DNA from 4 places in the Streptomyces brevispora genome. Region 1 is predicted to be linked to each of the others. Evidence: riboswitches for the same ligand, from Rfam matches in the RefSeq annotation. Region 1 holds a riboswitch; each other region holds the start of a gene.
What was found. A riboswitch is a leader RNA that binds a small molecule or an ion and turns the genes downstream of it on or off. The one in region 1 is predicted to bind cobalamin.

Region 1 (4,990 bases):
GTTCATCACCACGATCCGCTCGCAGAACATCGCGGCCAGATTGAGGTCGTGCAGGGCGATGACAGCCGTCAGCGGCAGCGAGGTGACCAGGGACAGCAGTTCCAGCTGGTGCTGGACGTCCAGGTGGTTCGTCGGTTCGTCCAGCAGCAGTTCGCGCGGCTGCTGGGCCAGCGCGCGGGCGATCTGGACGCGCTGGCGCTCCCCGCCGGAGAGGGTGTGCCAGGACTGCTCCCGGCGGCCGGTGAGACCGGTCCGCTCCAGGGCCTCGCGTACCGCGGCCTCGTCCGCGGCCGTCGGCGCCGACCAGGCACGGCGGTGCGGGATGCGGCCGAGACGTACGACGTCCACGACACTCAGCTCGACCTGGGTGAGGGAGTGCTGGTCGACCACCGCGACCCGCTGGGCCACCGTGCGGCGGCCGATAGCGGCCAGCGGGTCGTCGTCGAGGGTGACCGTGCCGGCGTGTGGGGCGAGGACTCCGGCCAGTATCCGCAGCAGGGTCGACTTGCCCGAGCCGTTCGGGCCGATCAGCCCGACGGTGGCACCGGGCGGCGGAGTCAGCGACACCCCGTCCAGAATGAGGCGGCCGCCCGCCTCCCGGCTGACCCGGTCGGCCCGCAGCCCGTCGCGGGCGGGCGGGGTCATGCGGACCGCCGGGTGCGGTAGAGGACGAGGACGAAGGCGGGCACCCCGATCAGGGCGGTGACGACGCCCACCGGAACCTCCTGCGGATCGAGGACGGTTCGCGCGAGGGTGTCGACCCACACCAGGAACACGGCCCCGGCCAGCGCGGTGACAGGCAGCAGTCTGCGATGTCCGGAACCGGTGAGCGCACGGGCCGCGTGCGGCAGCACCAGGCCGACGAAGCCGATGGCGCCGGCCGAGCTGACGAGTGCGGCGGTCAGCAGCGCGGTCGTGCAGAGCAGCACGATCCGGGTGCGCCCGACGTGGACACCGAGGGTTGCGGCGGCGTCCTGGCCGAAGGCGAAGGCGTCGAGCGTACGGGCATGGCCGAGGCAGATCGTCAGCGTCACGGCGAGCACGGCGGAGCAGATCCACACATCGGTCCAGCCGACGCCGCCGAGCGAGCCCAGCAGCCAGAACAGCACCCCGCGGGTCTGCTCGGCGTCGGCGGCGGTCATCACGACGAAGGAGGTGAGTGCGGAGAAGAGCTGCATGGCCGCGACCCCGGACAGGACCACCCGGTCGGTGCTGCCGCCGAGGGTGTGGCTGAGCAGCAGGACCAGCGCGAAGGAGCACAGCGCCCCGATGAACGCGCCGGCCGACAGGGACACCGCTCCCCCGCCGACCCCGAGGACGACGACCACGACCGCGCCGGTCGACGCCCCGGAGGAGACGCCGAGGACGAACGGGTCGGCGAGCGGGTTGCGCAGGAGCGACTGCATGACGGTGCCGCAGACCGCCAGCCCGGCGCCGCAGACGGCGGCGAGCAGGGTCCTGGGCATGCGCAGGTTCCAGATGATGCCGTCCCGGATCGGGCTGAGCGGCGACTCCCCGAGCCCGAGGTGGGAGGCGACCGTGGACCGGACGTCGCCGACGGAGATCCGGGCCGGACCGATGGTGACGGCCACCGCGACGGACAGGACGAGCAGCAGGAGCCCGCCGGCCCACAGGAATCCGCTGCGGACACCCCGGATGCCCGGACGCCCGGGCTCACCGGCCGCGGGGAGCGTGCGCTCGCCCACCTCCGCGGCCTGTCCGGTGTCCGTCACCCCGCGAGCCCGAACGTACGCAGCCCGGCCGCCACGCGCTCCACACCCTCGACCGTACGGATCGACGGGTTCATGGCCTGGCCGCTGAGCAGCACATAGCGCTTGTGCCGTACGGCGTCCATGTTCTTCGTGGCGGGGTTGGACTCCAGGAACGCGATCTTCCGCACCGCGCTCTCGGCGGTCTCCGACTTGCGGGTCAGGTCGCCGATGACCAGTACATCCGGGTTGCGGTCGGCGACGGTCTCCCAGTTGATCTGCGGCCATTCCTCATGGGTGTCGTCGAAGACGTTCTTCGCACCGAGCTCACGGGTGATGACACCGGGCGCTCCGCAACAGCCCGCCAGATAAGGGGACTCGGAGTTGGCGAACCAGTACATCAAGGTGGCGCCGGAGGCGTCGATGCCGCCGGTCGCCTTCCGCACCCGGGCACGCAGGTCCGCCACGAGCTTCTCGCCCCGCTCCGGAACACCGAACACCTTGGCCAGGTCGCGTACTTCGGCGTAGACACTGTCCATGGTCAGCGCTCCGGTGCGGACCCCGTCGCCGTCCTTGCTGTTGTCCTTGGCGGTGCAGTCGGCGGGCGAGACGTAGGTGGGGACGCCCAGTTCCTCGAACTGCTCGCGGGGGGCCACGCCGCCCTTGGCGAGCGTCGACTCGAAGGACGCGCTGACGAAGTCGGGCTCCTGGTCGAGGACCTTCTCGGACGAGGGACGGTTCTCGGAGATCCTCGGGACGCCGGCGTTGGCCTTCTCCAGGCCCTTCATCACCGGGTCGGTCCAGGTGGCCGTGGCCGCCAGCCGGTCGGCGAGGCCGAGCGAGAGCAGAATCTCGGTGGACCCCTGGTCGACCGGGACGGCACGGCGCGGAGCGGCGTCCACGGTGACGGTGCGTCCGCAGTTCTCCAGGGTCACGGGATAGCCGTCGGCCCCCGTGGACCTGGCCGCGGAACTGTCCTTGGCACCGCCGCAGGCGGTCAGCAGAACGATTCCGGCTGTGAGCAGGGCGGCGGAGCGGGCGTGGCCGGCTATGGGCGGCACGAAGTACCTCGGCGTCTCTGGGCCCATGCGCGGGGCCCGCTGTACGGAGTTCCGCGGCCCGGTGCCGGACCGCGGGTGCCAGCAGGTCTTCGGACTCGGGTTCGTACGGTCGGGACGCCTTCCCGGGAACCCTGTGGGTCTCCCAGTGGCCGTGTGCCCCGCCCGTCCCCCTCACCGCTGCGCGTCAGTTCCGGATTCGCACCGGATTCCCTGACTCCACCATGGAGTTCGACTGGCCCAGGCACGCTACCACGAGCCTCTGCGCAGCTCAGCGGCGGTGCGGCCGGTGGAATCGGGCCCGGCCTCGGCCCGTACCACCACCGGCCCGGTCGCTACGGACGCAGAAGCGCGACCACGGCGTTGTGTCCGCCGAATCCGAAGGAGTGGCTGACGGCACGCCGGACGGGCAGCACCAGGGGCTGCTTGGTGACGCACTCGATGTCGAACCCGGGCGCGGGCGCGTCCAGGTTGGCGACCGGCGGGATGATTCCGCGCTGGAGTGTGAGGATCGTCAGCCCCGCCTCGATCGCTCCGGCCGCGCCCATGCAGTGACCCAGCACCCCCTTGGGCGCGGTGACGGGCGGCCGGTGCGGGAAGACCCGGCCGATGAGGGCGGCTTCGGCCGCGTCGTTGCGCGGTGTGGCCGTGCCGTGCGCGTTGATGTGCTCGACGTCCGCGGCCTGCCAGCCCGCGGCGCGCAGCGCGGCCTCGACGGCGGCCTGGGCGAGTCGGCCGTCGGGGTGCGGGCTGGTGGGGTGGTGGGCGTCGGTGGTGGCGCCGGTGCCCGCGAGCAGCGCGCGCGGCTCGGCACCCCGGGCCTCGGCGTCGGCCGCGCGTTCCAGCACCATGACGGCGGCGCCCTCTCCCATGACGAGCCCCGCCCGGTCGGCCGCGAAGGGCCGGCTGAGCCGGGACAGGTCCCGGTCCGCGCGGGCGGCCGCGCCGGATCTGGCGAATCCGGTCATGGCGATCGGGAAGAGGGTCGATTCGGTGGCTCCCGCGATCGCCAGATCGCACTGCCCGGTGACGAGCAGGTCCCGGGCCACGGACAGTGCGGTGATCCCGGACGAACAGGCGGTGCAGGGTGCCAGGCTGGGGCCCGTCGCTCCCATCTCGATCGCGATCTCGGCCGCGGGCATGTTCGGGATGGTGAGCAGGATCCCGGACGGCGAGGTCGCCTCGGGCCCGCGCCGTTCCAGCACCAGTGCCTGATCGGTGAGACCGGCGGAGCCGCCGCTGCTGGTGCCGACGACGACCGCGACCCGGCCGCCGTCCCAGCCGCCCGGGTCGAGTCCCGCGTCGGCCACCGCCTCCCGCGCGGCGAGTACGGCGAATTTGGTGTACCTGCCCATGCGGAAGGCCGTACGGCGGCCGATCGAGGCGTCCAGGTCGATACCGTCGACGGTGCAGGCGAAGTCGATCGCGCACCCTGCGAGCGCGGGGACGGTGCGGGCCGGGCTGACCCCGGCGCACACCCCGTCCCAGGTGGACTCGGTGTCGTTGCCGACCGGGGTGATCATTCCCAGGCCGGTGACGGCGATGGCCGGCATCTTCATCGGGCGGTGCCCACCGGCGCCTCGCTGCCGGCCGACGCCCGGAGGAACTCCGTGAGCCCGGCGAGGCTGGTGTCCCGGTGCAGTGTGCCCGGGTCCAGCTCGACGCCGACGGCCTCCCTCATGACGACGGCGAACTCGGCGACTGCCAGGGAGTCCATGTCCAGGCTCTCCATCGTGGATTCCGGGAGAATCTCGGCCACGGGCACCCTGAAGGTACGGCTGAGTACCTCGGTGATCGTGGGGTGAATCGCGCTCATGGTCTTCCTCTCCATCATGCCCGTCCGGCGGGGATGTCCGGGCGGCGCCTCTCACCACCCCGACGCCGAAGTAACTGAGCAGCGTCCGTCCAGTTACGCCTTGCAGCGAACCGATTCGCCTCCGTGGGTCCGCGGCCCCGTGCACCAACGCGACAACACGGCCGCCGTACCCCAGAAGGCCAGGAGTACGGCACCGCGGCAGAGTCCCTGTGCCGCGTCGGCCACGGCGCGGGCCCGACGGTGCGGCCGGCTCCGGCTCGGCCCTCATCGATCACCCCCGACCGTTACCCGGCGCCCGCCCGTGTGCCAGGAGGCACCCGGGTCGTCGTACGCCTCGGCGTAGCGGGCTCCCGCGATGGGCCAGTCGGCGAGCACTTCCTCCGGCAGCGCGAAGGAGTCGGCGAGGT
Region 2 (4,990 bases), on a different contig from region 1:
GCGCACGGCGAAGCGGATGGCCGCGTCCAGATCGCGCCATTCGGACTCGCCGAGGTGGCTGAGGCCGTCCGGGGAGCGCGGGGCTCCGGCGTCGCCGCGGTAGGCGAGGTCGAGCACCGGCAGCTGCTGTTCGTTCAGGAAGCCCAGCAGGTTCAGGGGGTGTTCCCGGGTGGTGCCGATGCCGTGCGCGGTGATGACCCAGGTGGCGCGGTGGCCGGGCACGAACCAGGCGGGCAGGGCGCCGAGTTCGCCGGTGATCTCGACCTCGCGGTGTTCGAGGCCGAGGGCCGTGGTGGGGTCACCGCTGTGCAGCTCGGGCGCGATGCGGACCTTGGCCCCGGGGCGCAGGGTGCCGCGGTTGACGCGTTCCAGCCGGCGCACGACGGTGTCGGCGGCTGTGTGGGCCTGGTCGATCACCGGGCCGACGACGGCATGGACGCCGTCACCGACCAGCCCGTAGGTGCCGGGCCGCAGCGCGGCGAAGGACCGGGTCAGTGTGACCTGTCCCGCCGCCGTCGCATGCACGGTGAGTCTGCGGTCGGCGGGAAAGGGACGTCCGGACGGCGCCCGGAGGGCGACGTCGCTTGCGTACCGGCCGGCCGCGACCGCTGCCGCACCGGCGCCGAGGATGGAGGTGACGGCTGCTGCCGTCGCGGTAACCGGGCGCACGGCTTCAGTGTCGTGGGCACGCCCGCACTCGGCCAGCGGGCGGGGGCCGTCCGGTGGCCTCCCGTGGCCGACCCGTCCCGCAGGCCCCTCCCCGTTCCGGCGCCCCGCCCGAAGGGGTACGGGAAGGGCCCGCGGGGAGACTCAGCCCGGCTGCCCGTACCCCTTGAGCGCTTCCTGGACGTCGCTCAGCTGGTCCGGAGTGAGCAGGGCCGGGGAACGGCCGGGTACGGCGCTCGCGGCGAGCCAGAGGCGGCACAGCCATTCGAGCTGGGCGGTGCGGTCGTACGCCTCGTCGAGGGTGGCTCCGTAGGTGACGGTTCCGTGGTTGCCGAGCAGGCAGCCGGTGCGGTCCCGCAGGGCCGCCACCATGTTCCCGGCCAGTTCGTCGGTGCCGTACCGGGCATAGGCGGCGACGCGGACGGGACCGCCCAGCAGCGCGGCCGCGTAGTGGATCGGCGGCACCTCGGAGACCAGCGTGGAGACGGCCGTGGCGTGCACCGCGTGGGTGTGCACGACGGCGGCGGCCCCGGTGTTCCGGTAGACCGCGAGATGGAGCGGCAGTTCACTGGTCGGGGCCAGCTCGCCGAGGACCCGGTTGCCGTGCAGGTCGACACCGACCGCGTCCTCGGGGCGGAGCCGGTCGTACGGCACACCGCTCGGGGTGACCAGCACCATTCCGCCGACCCGTGCCGAGACATTGCCCGAGGTCCCGACGACCAGACCGTCGGCCGCCGTCCTGCGGGCGGTCGCGACGACCGCCTCCCACGCCTGTTCGATGTCCCGGGTCTGTCCGACCGGGCCCCGCCGCTGTTCGCTCATACGAAGATCCTTTCCACCGATGAGCGGCTCATGTTTTCACCGCCTCGGAGAGTCGGCCGGACCTCGAAATCGGGGCCCACACCGGCCTGCGCCCCTCCCCCGCTGTCGGATCACGGTCAAATGGAGCGACGACACTCCGACGAGAGTCACCACAACGCCCTGTTCAGTTCATCTTCCGTTCACTCAAGTTGCCTACGGTCCACGTGCCACTGACGTCGAACGATTGCCTGGGTAAATGGAACACATCACGCTGCTGCTCGCGATTGTGATCGTGACAGCTCTAGTGTTCGATTTCACGAACGGTTTCCACGACACCGCCAACGCGATGGCCACGACCATCTCGACCGGCGCACTCAAACCCAAGACAGCGGTGGCGATGTCCGCCGTTCTCAACCTCGTCGGCGCGTTCCTGTCGGTGGAGGTCGCCAAGACGATCTCCGGCGGGATCATCAATGAGAACGGCCTCAGAACCGAGGTCATCTTCGCGGCGCTCGTCGGCGCCATCCTGTGGAATCTGCTGACCTGGCTGGTCGGGCTCCCGTCCAGCTCGTCGCACGCCCTCTTCGGCGGTCTGATCGGCGCCGCGGTGATGTCCGCGGGCTGGTCGTCGGTCGACGGCGGCACCGTCGTCACCAAGGTGCTGCTCCCCGCGGTCGCCGCCCCGGTCGTCGCCGGTCTGGCCGCACTGCTGGCCACCAAGCTGACGTACCGGATCGGCGGGAACATCCGTAACGGCGCCCAGGAGAAGGCGACCGCCAAGGGCTACCGCGCCGGACAGATCGCCTCCGCCGGGCTGGTCTCCCTCGCCCACGGCACCAACGACGCGCAGAAGACCATGGGCATCATCACCCTGGCCCTGGTCACCGGCGGGGTGCTCTCCCCCGGTTCGAACCCGCCGGTCTGGGTCATCGTCAGCGCCGGTGTGGCCATCGCGCTCGGCACCTACCTGGGCGGCTGGCGCATCATCCGCACCATGGGCAGCGGCCTCACCGACCTCAAGCCGCCGCAGGGCTTCGCCGCCCAGACCAGTGCGGCCACGGTCATCCTGGCCTCCTCCCACCTCGGCTTCTCCCTCTCCACCACCCAGTCCTGCTCCGGAGCGGTGATGGGCGCTGGCCTCGGCCGCCGGGGCGGTGTGGTCCGCTGGTCCACCGCCACCCGGATGTTCGTCGCCTGGGGTCTGACCCTGCCGGCCGCCGGTCTGGTCGGTGCCGGGGCGGAGCTCCTCACCAAGCAGGGCACCTGGGGCGTCGTGCTCGTCGCCGCGCTGCTGGTCTCGGGCTCCGGAGCGATCTGGGTCCTGTCGCGCCGCAAGCCCGTGGGCAAGGACGATGTCGCACCCGACGGCACCCCGGTCACCGGGGACGCCGAACCCGCGGGCGTCGTGACCACCGCCATCGCGGCCGTCAGCCCGCCGCCCACCGCGGCCCAGCAGGACCTCAAGACCACCATCCCGGCCCCCGCCGGACCCGTTGCCGACCCGGCACGACCCGCCACGGTATGAGAGCGTCCGGGAAGGACACATCCCCATGAACATCGACTGGGCAGCACTCGGCACCGTCTTCGGTGTCTCGCTCGTCGCCACCGTCGCCCTGGTGACTCTCTTCACCCTGGGCATCGTCGGCCTCTCCAGGCAGCCGGAACCGGCCGCGCAGGGCGGCCGGGGCGGCGGGTCGCTGATGCTGGCCCGCGCCGGCGCGTACGTCTGCTTCGGACTGTGCGCGGCAGCGGTGGCCTACGGCATCTATCTGATCGTCGCCTGACAGCCTCCGGGCCCCCACGGGCTCCCGTCGCACTCCAGCCGCATCGGGCCGGACGCACCTCGTGTGCGTCCGGCCCGATGTGCGTCTCAGCACACTGCACCTTCGCAGGTCAACGGCGGGTTGACTGACGTTCGCGGAGCGTGGTGGACTGCCGGAGCCATTACGGCGACAGCAGAGGAAGCCGGTGCGAATCCGGCGCGGTCCCGCCACTGTCACCGGGGAGCAGTCCCCCACCACCGGAACGTCACGGTCCACGCCAAGTGGACTGGAAGACCGGGGGAACTGCGGATCCGGGAGCCAGGAGACTCTCGTCGCCGGTCACGTCGAACCAGGGCGCGGACCCTGAGTGAGGACATATCGCCATGCCCGGCTGCCGTGCGTCCGTTCCTGTGTCGCCCCTTCCACCAGTTGACCGTACGAAGGTCCTTCGAGGCGCAACGGCCGGCTGAACCGTGCGTGCCGATCGCGTCTTCGCGTACGGCGCCACGGCCGGGCTGATCGGCGATCTGCTGCTCGGTGACCCCCGCCGGGGACATCCGGTCGCCGCCTTCGGGCGGGCCGCGGCAGGCGTCGAACGCCGTCTGTGGCGTGACCACCGCGGGTGGGGCGCACTGCACACCCTGGTCTGCGCCGGAGGCGCCGCCGGGGGTGCCGCGCTGGCCGCCCGAGCGCTGCGCCACCACCCCGCCGCGTCCGTGGCCCTGACCGCCGCCGCCACCTGGTCCGTCGTCGGCGGTACGTCGCTGGGGCGCGAGGCCCGGTCCATCGGCGACGCCCTGGCCGCGGGGGACCTCGGCCTGGCCCGTGAACGGCTGCCGCGTCTGTGCGGCCGCGACCCGCAGTCCCTGGACGGACCGCAGATCGCCCGCGCCGTGGTGGAGTCCGTCGCCGAGAACACCTCGGACGCCGTGGTCGGCGCCCTGGTGTGGGGTGCGCTGGGCGGGGTCCCCGGACTCGTCGGCTTCCGGGCCGCCAACACCCTCGATGCCATGGTCGGCCACAAGTCGCCCCGCTACCGGCGCTACGGCTGGGCCTCGGCCCGCCTCGACGACCTCGCGGGCTGGCCCGGCGCCCGGCTGACGGCCCTGCTCGCCGTCGCCGCCGGGGGACGGCCCCGGGGCGCGCTGCGGGCCTGGCGGGCGGACGCCGCCAAGCACCCGAGCCCCAACGCGGGCCCCGTGGAGGCCTCCTTCGCGGGCGCCCTCGGCGTACGGCTCGGCGGCACCCTCGCCTACGGCGGCCGGGTCGAGCACCGCCCCGTGCTCAACGGGGAGACCGGCCGGGCGGTGGGGACCGAGGACATCGAACGTGCCGTACGGCTGTCGCGCCGGGTCGGCGCGCTGGCCCTCGGCGTGAGCGTGGCGGCCCGTCTGGGCACGGGCGCGGCCGCACGCCGGATCACCTCGACGCGCGGCACGGGGTCGCCTGCCCCGGGTACGCGCACCTCAGGACGGAGACCGACATGAGCGGCGGACTGCTGGTCGCCGGGACCACCTCGGACGCGGGCAAGAGCGTCGTCACGGCGGGCATCTGCCGCTGGCTGGTGCGCCGGGGCGTGAAGGTCGCGCCGTTCAAGGCGCAGAACATGTCGCTGAACTCCTTCGTCACCCGGGAGGGCGCCGAGATCGGCCGCGCCCAGGCCATGCAGGCCCAGGCCGCCCGGGTGGAGCCGACCGCGCTGATGAACCCGGTGCTGCTCAAGCCCGGCAGCGACCGCTCCAGCCAGGTCGTCCTGATGG
Region 3 (4,990 bases), on a different contig from region 1:
GGTCAGCTCCAGCACCCCGGGGAAGAAGTCGGCGTACGCGCCGCCCTTGTCGAGGTCGTACTGCCCGGTGCGCATGTAGCTCAGGGCGGACGTGACGCCGCCCTGGGCGCAGGCCCGGCTCTCGCTCTCGGCGTCCTGGTCGAGCGGGTTGTAGATGCCCCAGTGCTGGTGGGCGTCGACGACGCCGGGGAAGGCCAGCTTCCCCTCGCCGTCGACCACCCGGGCCGCGCCGGTGGCGTCGATGCCGGGGGCGACCGCGGCGATCTTCCCGTCGAGGACGGCGATGTCCGCTGCCTGCGGTTCGTCCTGTTCGTCGGTGACGACACGGACGTTCTTCACCACGAGGTCGTACTCAGCCATGATGGCCTCCTCCACAGTCTTCAGCTCGGCCAAGGGGCGGAGCAGATCTTGGATACGGTCGAGTGCGCCGAGGTTCAGGCCCCGGTCCATCACGAGGTCGATGTCGGTACCGGACAGCCGGCCGACGGCGTTGTCGCGGAACGGCAGGGCGAGTTCGGCGTCCGACAGGGGGCGGTCGGGGCCGCCGCGGTTGCTGAGCACCTCCTGCCGCCAGACGCGGCCGTCGATGTCGTGGGCGGTGAGCACCGCGGGGAACTGCTCGGGGAAGATGCCGGTGGCCGTGTCGTCGGCGACGACCTCGACCTTGGCCATGAGCTCCCGCCGGGCCGGGTCCCGGGCGAGTTCGTCGGTGAAGTCGTCGAGCCCGAGGCCGAGTCCGCGCCCCCCGCCGAGAAGCCCGGCGGCGACCATGTAGGGGCCGGAGAACTGGGCCTGATAGCCCGTCTCGGGGGCACGTTTGCGCTCGATCGGCTGGCCGATCGTGCGGATCACCGGGGCCGGCACGCCGAGTACCAGCCGCTCCACGCGCGCCGGGTCCAGACCCTGTTCGCGCAGCGCCATGGCGGCGTCGGCGGCCGTGTGGGTGAAGTGGTTGGCCGGGTACGGCTTGAAGAAGATACCGGGCACGGCCCACTCGGTGCCGAGCCCGTCGGTGATGGCCGCCGGGTCGTAGATGCCGTGCAGGAATGCCGTGGAACTCGCCTACGCCGCAGAGCAGTTGGCGATCTTACCCACGGTCAGGCGTAAGCGCGTCGAGGAGACCCTCGACCTGCTGGGTCTCGCCGACCTCCGCCACCGTGCCCTGCACGAACTGTCCGGGGGCCGGCAGCAGCGCGTGGCCATCGGCTCGGTCCAGTCCGCGGTCCGATTCACACCCTCCGTACCGGCGGCTTCCGACCGGCAGTGAAGGCCGGACGGGCGGTGGCGCGCTGCGCGCCCCGCCCGTCCGGTCACTTTACGGTCACTTCTCGGTCAGGAGGTGGGTAGTTCGCCGCGGACGGTTCGGGCCGCGGTGACCAGGTTCTCCAGAGACGCCTTGGTCTCGGGCCAGCCGCGGGTCTTCAGACCGCAGTCGGGGTTGACCCACAGCCGTTCGGCCGGAATGGCCTTAAGCCCCGTGCGGAGCAGAGCGGCGATCTCGTCGGTATCGGGTACGCGCGGGGAGTGGATGTCGTACACACCGGGGCCCGCTTCGCGCGGGTAGCCGTGTGCGGCGAGTTCGCGCGCGACCTGCATGTGGGAGCGGGCGGCTTCCAGGCTGATGACGTCAGCGTCCAGGTCGTCGATGGCCTGGACGATGTCGCCGAACTCGGCGTAGCACATGTGGGTGTGGATCTGGGTGTCCGCACGCACTCCGCTGGTGGTGAGCCGGAACGACTCGGTGGCCCAGTCCAGGTACGCGGCGTGGTCCGCCGCGCGCAGGGGCAGGGTCTCGCGCAGCGCGGGTTCGTCGACCTGGATGACCGATGTGCCGGCGGCCTCCAGGTCGTCCACCTCGTCCCGCAGAGCGAGGGCGACCTGCCGGGCGGTGTCGCCGAGCGGCTGGTCATCACGGACGAAGGACCAGGCCAGCATGGTGACGGGCCCGGTCAGCATGCCCTTGACCGGGCGACCGGTGAGCGACTGGGCGTACGAGGTCCAGCGCACCGTCATCGCTTCGGGGCGGGAGATGTCGCCGGCCAGCACCGGCGGACGGACGTAGCGGGTGCCGTAGGACTGGACCCAGCCGTGCCGGGTGGCGAGGTAGCCGGTGAGCTGCTCCGCGAAGTACTGCACCATGTCGTTGCGCTCGGGCTCACCGTGCACCAGGACGTCGATGCCGGTCTTCTCCTGGAAGGAGATGACCTCGCCGATCTCGTCCCTGATCCGCTCTTCGTAGCCGGCCGTGTCGATCCGGCCCGTGCGCAGGTCGGCGCGGGCCGTGCGCAGTTCGGCGGTCTGCGGGAACGAACCGATGGTGGTCGTCGGCAGCAACGGCAGCCCGAGGTGGGCGCGTTGGGCTGCGGCACGCTCGGTGTACGGCCGGGAGCGACGGCCGTCGGCGTCGGTGACGGCCGCGGTCCTGGCCCGTACGGAGGGGTCGCGGGTGATCGGGGAGTTCCTGCGGGAGGCGAGGACTGCGCGGTTCGCGGCGATCTCGGCGGCGACGGCGCCGGTGCCCAGGGCCAGCCCCTTGGCCAGCGTGACGACCTCGGCGGTCTTCTGCTCGGCGAAGGCCAGCCAGCGCAGGATCTGGGGGTCGATGTCCCTCTCGGGCGCCGTGTCGAGGGGGACGTGCAGCAGCGAGCAGGACGCGGCTACGTCGACGGTGTCCGCGAGGCCCAGGAGGGTCGCGAGGGTGGCCAGCGACTTCTCGTAGTCGTTGATCCAGATGTTGCGGCCGTTGACGACGCCCGCGACGAGCCGTTTGCCGGGCAGCCCGCCCGCGGTGGCGAGGTTTTCGAGGTTCGCGGCGGCCGCGCCGGTGAAGTCCAGTGCCAGACCCTCCACCGGGGCCTTGGCCAGGACGGGCAGGGCATCGCCGAACCGGTCGAAGTAGGAGGCGACGAGCAGCTTGGGCCGGTCGGTGAGGCCGCCGAGTTCACGGTAGGTCCGGGCCGCCGCGTTCAGCTCGGCCGCGGAACGGTCCTGGACCAACGCGGGCTCGTCGAGCTGCACCCACTCCGCGCCTGCGGCACGCAGATCGGCGAGCACCTTTCCGTAGACCGGCAGCAGCCGGTCCAGCAGGGTGAGCGGTTCGAAGTCGGCCGGCACTCCGGGGGCGGGCTTGGCCAGCAGGAGATAGGTCACGGGGCCGACGAGAACTGGCCGGGAGGTGTGCCCGAGCGCGAGGGCTTCCTTCAGCTCGGTGACCTGCTTGGCGGAATCGGCGGTGAATACGGTGTCCGGACCGAGTTCGGGGACGAGGTAGTGGTAGTTGGTGTCGAACCACTTGGTCATCTCCAGCGGCGCCACGTCCTGGGTGCCGCGGGCCATCGCGAAGTAGCCGTCGAGTGCGTCGGCATCGACAGCCGCGCGGTGGCGTCGGGGGACCGCGCCGACCATGACGCTGGTGTCCAGGACGTGGTCGTAGTACGAGAAGTCGCCGGTGGGCACCTCGTGAACCCCGGCGTCCGCCAGCCGCCTCCAACTGGACCGGCGCAGACCTGCCGCCGTTTCCCGGAGGGAGTCGGCGGTGACGCGTCCCTTCCAGTATCCCTCGATGGCCTTCTTCAGTTCCCGGTTCGGGCCCTGGCGGGGGTAGCCGTACACGGTGGCTCGTGCTGCCGCGGCTGCGGGCTTCGCTGTCACGGAAATCTCCTTCGCGAGATGACTCCTGAACATCCCGGGGACGGGACACGGACGCGAAGGGATGACGAACCGGACGGATCTCACGCACGCCATCGGCGCGGTCTTCCGTCTGGTATGTACGCCGACCCGCCCACGAGGTCACCGGGATATCCGCACACGAGGGGTCGTGTGCGGGCAACGGGCAGGTCTTCGGACTCGCGGGCAGGTCCGCCGAGGCGGACACCTACTGGCCGTCGCTTCCCAGATCCAACCGGATCCAGTGCGTATGACGGCGGTCGTTCCCACTCACCGCTGCGGGGCAGTCCCGGAATTCCACCGGGTTCCCTCTTACGACGCGTCTGTCTGGCGGACAGGGCGAACCAGCTGCACGGGCCAGGTTAGACGGTTGCCCACCGCCCGGGCACCGCTGTTCACATTCCGGAACGTGAAATGAGAATCGGGGACAGGCCGCCGCAAGCGCCTCATCCCTCGCGGGCCGACCGCGAGACGCGTCCGTCGACTCCGCATCCGGTGAGGCGGAGCAGTACCGTCGGTCGGGGCCGCGCCGACAACGAGCAGTGTTCCCGGACAGCGGATCACGTGGCGCCGGCCTGGGTACTCGGACAGACCCCTGGACCGGGGTGGGGCAACCCCACCGTGACCGCGGCCCGGAGGGCCTCGGGGAGGTGGCGGCACCGGGCCGCACATCGTTCGCGCCGAGCTACGTCCGTCGGCGCCGGCTCCGAGGCCGTCCAGGTCGTTCTCGGTGAGCGTGCTCCGCGCTCCTGTGGGACGAATGTATTGCCCCACCTGTGTACTGCCCCACCTGGAACAGGTTCACCCGAACACCTGCATCGGGCACACCCCCTGCGGGAGGAAGCGAGAACACCGTGAACGACCTTCACCCGGAAGACGCCGCGGACAGCGGGGCCCCGATTCCGAGGGACCTGCCCGATCAGCAGGCCACCGCCGACGAGGACCCCTGGGACGTGGTCGGCGGCTCGATGCAGTCGGCCGCCGACGAGCAGCCGGACCCGGAGATTCCCGACACGGACGAGGCCGGCACCGGCCGACGGGGTGCTCCGCACTCAGGCCATCACCATCCTGAGCACCCCGTGCCGGACGAACCGGCCGGCTGACCCCGCGCGACGCGGAAGTGGTGGAACCCGGACACGATCAGGATCTACGATCGCCTGCGCGCCCAGGCCAAGGGGACGTGCGGGCCGCTGCCCCTGCTCGACCGGAACCGGCGACCGCGTCGGTGTCCCCTGCGCCGCTGCTCGTTCGTTGTGAGGGTGAGAGCCCGCTGACTCCAGAGGCGGCGATGCAGTACGCCCTGCTGATCTACACCGAGCCCGGC
Region 4 (4,990 bases), on a different contig from region 1:
CGCATGCCGGTCGTCGCGACCCGGGCGCGCAGGGCGTCCCAGCGCTCCGGCCAGTTCAGCTCGGTGTCGTAGTGGTCCGGGTGCAGCACACCGCGGGCGGCACGCGTCTCGGACCAGGCGGGCAGCGGGCCGGACCGCTCGGCCAGGTCGCAGGACGCCTCGTACGCGGCGAGCATGATCCGCTCGGAGATCTTCGTGGAGAGGGTGCGCGCCTCGGGGGAGTCGAACGGCAGCCGCAGCCGGAAGAAGACGTCCTGGAGACCCATCGCGCCCAGGCCCACCGGCCGCCAGCGGGCGTTGGACCGGCCGGCCTGCTCGGTCGGGTAGAAGTTGATGTCGACGACCCGGTCGAGGAAGGTCACGGCGGTACGGACGGTGGCGTCCAGACGCTCCCAGTCGATCGTGCCGTCGGCGACGAACGCGCCGAGGTTGACCGAACCCAGGTTGCAGACGGCCGTCTCGCCGTCGTCGGTGACCTCCAGGATCTCCGTGCACAGGTTCGAGGAGTGCACGACGCGGCCCGGCTCGGCGGTCTGGTTCGCGGTCCGGTTGGAGGCGTCCTTGAACGTCATCCAGCCCTGGCCGGTCTGCGCGAGCGTCCGCATCATCCGGCCGTACAGCTCACGGGCCGGCATCGTCTTGCGGGCCAGGCCCTTGGCCTCGGCCGCCCGGTACGCGGCGTCGAACGCGTCGCCCCACAGGTCGACCAGCTCGGGCACGTCGGCCGGGGAGAACAGCGACCAGGTGCCGTCCGCGTCGACCCGGCGCATGAACTCGTCCGGGATCCAGTGCGCCAGGTTGAGGTTGTGCGTGCGCCGCTGGTCCTCGCCCGTGTTGTCGCGCAGCTCCAGGAACTCCTCGATGTCCGCGTGCCACGTCTCCAGGTAGACGGCCGCGGCGCCTTTGCGGCGGCCGCCCTGGTTCACCGCGGCGACGGAGGCGTCGAGCGTCTTCAGGAACGGCACGATGCCGTTGGAGTGCCCGTTGGTGCCGCGGATCAGCGAACCGCGGGCGCGGACACGGGAGTACGAGAGGCCGATGCCGCCCGCGTGCTTGGAGAGCCGCGCCACCTGGTGGTAGCGGTCGTAGATCGAGTCCAGCTCGTCCAGCGGCGAGTCCAGCAGATAGCAGGAGGACATCTGCGGGTGCCGGGTGCCGGAGTTGAAGAGGGTGGGGGATGAGGGGAGGTAGTCCAGCCGGCTCATCAGCCGGTACAGCGCGGCGACCTCGTCCAGGGCGCGCTCGGAGTTGTCCTCGGCGAGCCCGGCGGCGACCCGCAGCATGAAGTGCTGCGGGGTCTCGACGACCTGGCGGGTGAGCGGGTGGCGCAGCAGATAGCGGCTGTACAGGGTGCGCAGACCGAAGTAGCCGAAGCGGTCGTCGGCGCCGTCGGCGAGGGCCTGCCCCACCAGAGCGTCGAGAGCGGCCGCGTGGAGCGTCACGAACTCGGCGGTGCGGTCCGCGATCAGGCCCTCGCGGTGACTGACGGCGACCGATGCGGAGAAGGACGTCGCGCCCTGCCCGGCGGCCTCGTCCGCGATGGAGCGGGTGAGGAGGCGGGCGGCGAGCCGGGAGTAGGCGGGGTCCTCGGAGATCAGGCCCGCGGCGGCCTCGGTGGCCAGCGAGCGCAGCTCGGCCTCGTCCGACCGGGCGTTGCGGCCGCGCAGCGCGGCGGCGGCGACGCGGCCGGGGTCGGTGTCGGGCAGATCCGCGGTGAGGTCGGTGAGGGTCCGCAGCAACGCGGTTCCCGGTCCGTCCTTCGCGGGTGTCGCGGACGGGTCGGCTCCGGACTCGACCGCCCCGGACTCGACTGCTCCGGACTCGACTGCTCCGGACTCGGCGGCTTCCGACTCGGCGGCTTCGGACTCGGCCGCTGAAACCGGATCGGCTGGCGCGATGGTCACGTGGTGCTCTCCCTCGCTCGGCTCTGGGCCGGCGGGGGAACGGGGGCAGCCGGGCGGAGCCGGACCCTGGGCAGGGCAGCACTCCGTGCGGCGTCCACCGGCCCATCCACGAGGCCCGGACGTCTGGGCATCCGGTTCGGTCGAGCCGGATGCGCTGTCGGCAGGTCCTCGGACTCACGGATGCGCAAAAGCACACCGAACACACCGTTGCGGGACAGTTCCGGATTCGCACCGGATTTCCCTGCGTCGACAGCGAGCACGAGCATACATGTGGGGGCAGCCGGATGCGGCAGCCCCCACATGTTGTGTTGCGCGACGCGTCAGTGCGACGTCATGACGCCGGCGGGAGGTCCAGGCGATATGTCAGCAACGACACCCCGTCGATGGGGTACCAGTCCCTCTCGGGGGTCCGTACGAAGCCGAGGCGCCCGTAGATCCTATGGGCTCCGTGCATGCTCGGCTGCGTCGACAGGACGATCCCCGTGACCCCCGAGGTGCCCTGTGCGCGGTCGATACAGGCCCGGACGAGCGCCTCGCCCGCCCCGGCCCCACGGGCCTCGCGGGAGACCGCGAGCATCCGGAACTCGGCCTCGTCCGCGGCCGCGATGTCGGCCCACCGGTTCCCCGGCGGGGCGTAGGTCACGCCGCCCAGGACCCGGCCCCGCGCATCCGCCGCGACGAGTACCTCGGCCTCGGCGGCCCGCCGGGCGACGTCCCGCAGCTGAACCAGGTACGGATCGTCGGCGCCGAAGTCCAGCAGCCCGTCCCCGAGATAGGCCTCGGCGGTGATCTCGCCGAGGGCGGTGTGCTCGGCGGGCTCGATCGGCCTGATGGTGATGTCCATACGCGGAAGTCTGCCGTATCCGCGGGCGCCGTCCGCAAGGGTTTTCCGCCCGGCGCGCGAACGGGCCGCCGCGCCCCTGTGCGTGGGGTGCGGCGGCCCGTGCCGCTGCCGTCAGTGCCCGCCCGGCGCCCCGGCCGTTACCGGCGGGAGCTCCTTCTTCACACCGGGGGCGGCCAGGTCGTCCGCGTCCGCGGTGTAGTCGCCGGGGGATGTCTCGTCGGTCCCGGCAGGCGCCTTCACGGCGTTCAGGACGAGGGTGAGGACGAGGGTGACCACGACGTTCAGCACGAACGCCGTCAGGCCGATGTAGCCGATCTCGCCGATGCCCGGGATCTCCTTGGACGACCCGCCGAAGTGCGCCTGGGTCGGGCCGGCCACCCCGTATGCGGCGGCCGTGCCGTAGACCATGCCGACCGCCCAGCCCGCGAGCAGCGCCCAGCGGTGGAACCACCGGGTGAACAGGCCGCCGACCAGGGCCGGCATCGTCTGGAGGATCCAGATCCCGCCGAGCAGCTGGAAGTTGATCGCGACCGTCTTGTCCATGGTGAGGACGAAGGCGAGCGCGCCGACCTTCACCAGCAGCGACACCAGCTTGGAGACCCTGGTCTCCTGGGCGGCCGTCGCGTCGGGCTTCAGGAAGTCCTTGTAGATGTTCCGGGTGAACAGGTTCGCCGCGGCGATCGACATGATCGCCGCGGGCACCAGCGCGCCGATGCCGATGGCGGCGAACGCCACCCCCGCGAACCAGTCGGGGAACATGTTCTCGAAGAGCTGAGGGATCGCCAGCTGAAAGTTGTCCACCTTGACCCCGGCGGCGATCGCCATGAAGCCGAGCAGCGCGAGCAGGCCCAGCATCAGCGAGTACAGCGGCAGGATCGTGGTGTTGCGGCGGATCACGTCGCGGCTGCGGCTGGAGAGCGTCGCCGTGATCGAGTGCGGATACATGAAGAGCGCGAGCGCCGACCCCAGGGCCAGCGTGGCGTAGCCCCACTGGCCGTTCACCCCGGGCGCGAGCGCGCCGGTCGGCTTGCCTCCCGGCGGGCCCGCGAACTTCTCCTGCGCGGCGGCGAAGATGTTGTCGAAGCCGCCGAGCTTGATCGGGATGTAGATGATCGCCACGGCGATGACCAGGTAGATCAGCCCGTCCTTGACGAACGCGATCAGCGCGGGTGCGCGCAGCCCGGAGGAGTACGTGTACGCGGCGAGTACCGCGAACGCGATCAGCAGCGGCAGGTCCTTGACGAACCAGTGGGTGTTCTCGCCGCCGCCTACGCCCATCACGTCCAGCACCGCCTGGATGCCGACGAGCTGCAGCGCGATGTACGGCATGGTGGCGAGGATGCCGGTGACGGCGACGGCGAGGGAGAGCCCCTTGGAGCCGAACCGGCCGCGGACGAAGTCCGAGGTGGTGACGTAGCCGTGCTTGTGCGAGACCGACCACAGCCGCGGCAGGAAGGTGAAGATCAGCGGGTACACCAGGATGGTGTAGGGCACCGCGAAGAAGCCGGCCGCGCCCGCCGCGTAGATCGCCGCGGGTACGGCGACGAAGGTGTACGCGGTGTAGAGGTCGCCGCCGAGCAGGAACCAGGTGACCCAGGTGCCGAACGACCGGCCGCCCAGGCCCCACTCGTCGAGACTGGCCTCGTTCTCGGCCTTGCGCCAGCGGGCCGCCATGAAGCCGATGACCGTGACGGCCAGGAAGAAGAAGATGAAGACGCCGAGCGCGACGCCGTTCACGCCGTCCTTCATGCTGACGCACCTCCCTTGCGGGCGCGCTGGTCACGCTGCCACAGCTTGTACGCGATCATCGTGAGCGCGGTCGAGATCAGCACCCAGAGCATCTGGTACCAGTAGAAGAACGGGATGCCGATGAAGGCCGGGTCGATCCTGGCGTACGAACTCACCCAGAGCATCGCCACGAACGGCGCGATGAGACAGAAGGCGATGACCACCCGCACCGGTGTGACGGTGGGCGGCTCTGCTGCTGGGCCCGGCTCCCCTGCTGGGTCCGGCTTTCCTTCTGGGTCTGCTGTCATTGCGGCGACTCCGTCCCCTCGCTGATCACCTGTCGTGATGCGCACGAAATCTAGGCGAGGGTTCCGGCCGGCGTCACCCCCAGTCGGCGTTGCGGTCCGGCAACGGCCTTCATACCGCGAACGGTTGGCCGAAACAGCTCCAGGCGTACGAAAAATGGTCTAGTCCAATGGCGGTATGGAGTGCCTTCTGTGGGCGCGGAACAGCC

Region 2: it holds a riboswitch for cobalamin, as region 1 does, so the genes downstream of both, FHX80_RS03385 (cobalamin biosynthesis protein) here and FHX80_RS30945 (ABC transporter substrate-binding protein) in region 1, are expected to answer to the same signal.
Region 3: it holds a riboswitch for cobalamin, as region 1 does, so the genes downstream of both, metE (5-methyltetrahydropteroyltriglutamate--homocysteine S-methyltransferase) here and FHX80_RS30945 (ABC transporter substrate-binding protein) in region 1, are expected to answer to the same signal.
Region 4: it holds a riboswitch for cobalamin, as region 1 does, so the genes downstream of both, FHX80_RS20400 (ribonucleoside-diphosphate reductase subunit alpha) here and FHX80_RS30945 (ABC transporter substrate-binding protein) in region 1, are expected to answer to the same signal.

Annotation. Positions count from the first base shown of each region.
Region 1 covers NZ_VIWW01000002.1:328,687-333,676, reverse strand. The annotation lists gene FHX80_RS30955 (ABC transporter ATP-binding protein) at 1-645, opposite strand, end outside; gene FHX80_RS30950 (FecCD family ABC transporter permease) at 642-1,733, opposite strand; gene FHX80_RS30945 (ABC transporter substrate-binding protein) at 1,730-2,797, opposite strand; cobalamin riboswitch at 2,834-3,022, opposite strand; gene FHX80_RS30940 (beta-ketoacyl-[acyl-carrier-protein] synthase family protein) at 3,103-4,326, opposite strand; gene FHX80_RS30935 (acyl carrier protein) at 4,323-4,583, opposite strand; gene FHX80_RS30930 (acyl-CoA dehydrogenase family protein) at 4,848-4,990, opposite strand, start outside.
Region 2 covers NZ_VIWW01000001.1:710,160-715,149, forward strand. The annotation lists gene FHX80_RS03365 (alpha/beta hydrolase) at 1-669, opposite strand, end outside; gene FHX80_RS03370 (class II aldolase/adducin family protein) at 811-1,488, opposite strand; gene FHX80_RS03375 (inorganic phosphate transporter) at 1,724-2,992, shown strand; gene FHX80_RS03380 (hypothetical protein) at 3,018-3,251, shown strand; cobalamin riboswitch at 3,426-3,559, shown strand; gene FHX80_RS03385 (cobalamin biosynthesis protein) at 3,704-4,717, shown strand; gene FHX80_RS03390 (cobyric acid synthase) at 4,714-4,990, shown strand, end outside.
Region 3 covers NZ_VIWW01000003.1:71,539-76,528, forward strand. The annotation lists gene FHX80_RS36265 (hypothetical protein) at 1-987, opposite strand, end outside; partial or broken gene FHX80_RS33385 (cobalt ABC transporter ATP-binding protein) at 1,055-1,222, shown strand; gene metE (5-methyltetrahydropteroyltriglutamate--homocysteine S-methyltransferase) at 1,333-3,651, opposite strand; cobalamin riboswitch at 3,815-4,030, opposite strand; gene FHX80_RS33395 (hypothetical protein) at 4,521-4,769, shown strand; gene FHX80_RS33400 (YciI family protein) at 4,955-4,990, shown strand, end outside.
Region 4 covers NZ_VIWW01000001.1:4,363,350-4,368,339, forward strand. The annotation lists gene FHX80_RS20400 (ribonucleoside-diphosphate reductase subunit alpha) at 1-1,904, opposite strand, end outside; adenosylcobalamin-variant (AdoCbl-variant) riboswitch at 2,059-2,157, opposite strand; gene FHX80_RS20405 (GNAT family N-acetyltransferase) at 2,236-2,748, opposite strand; gene mctP (monocarboxylate uptake permease MctP) at 2,860-4,497, opposite strand; gene FHX80_RS36415 (DUF3311 domain-containing protein) at 4,494-4,700, opposite strand.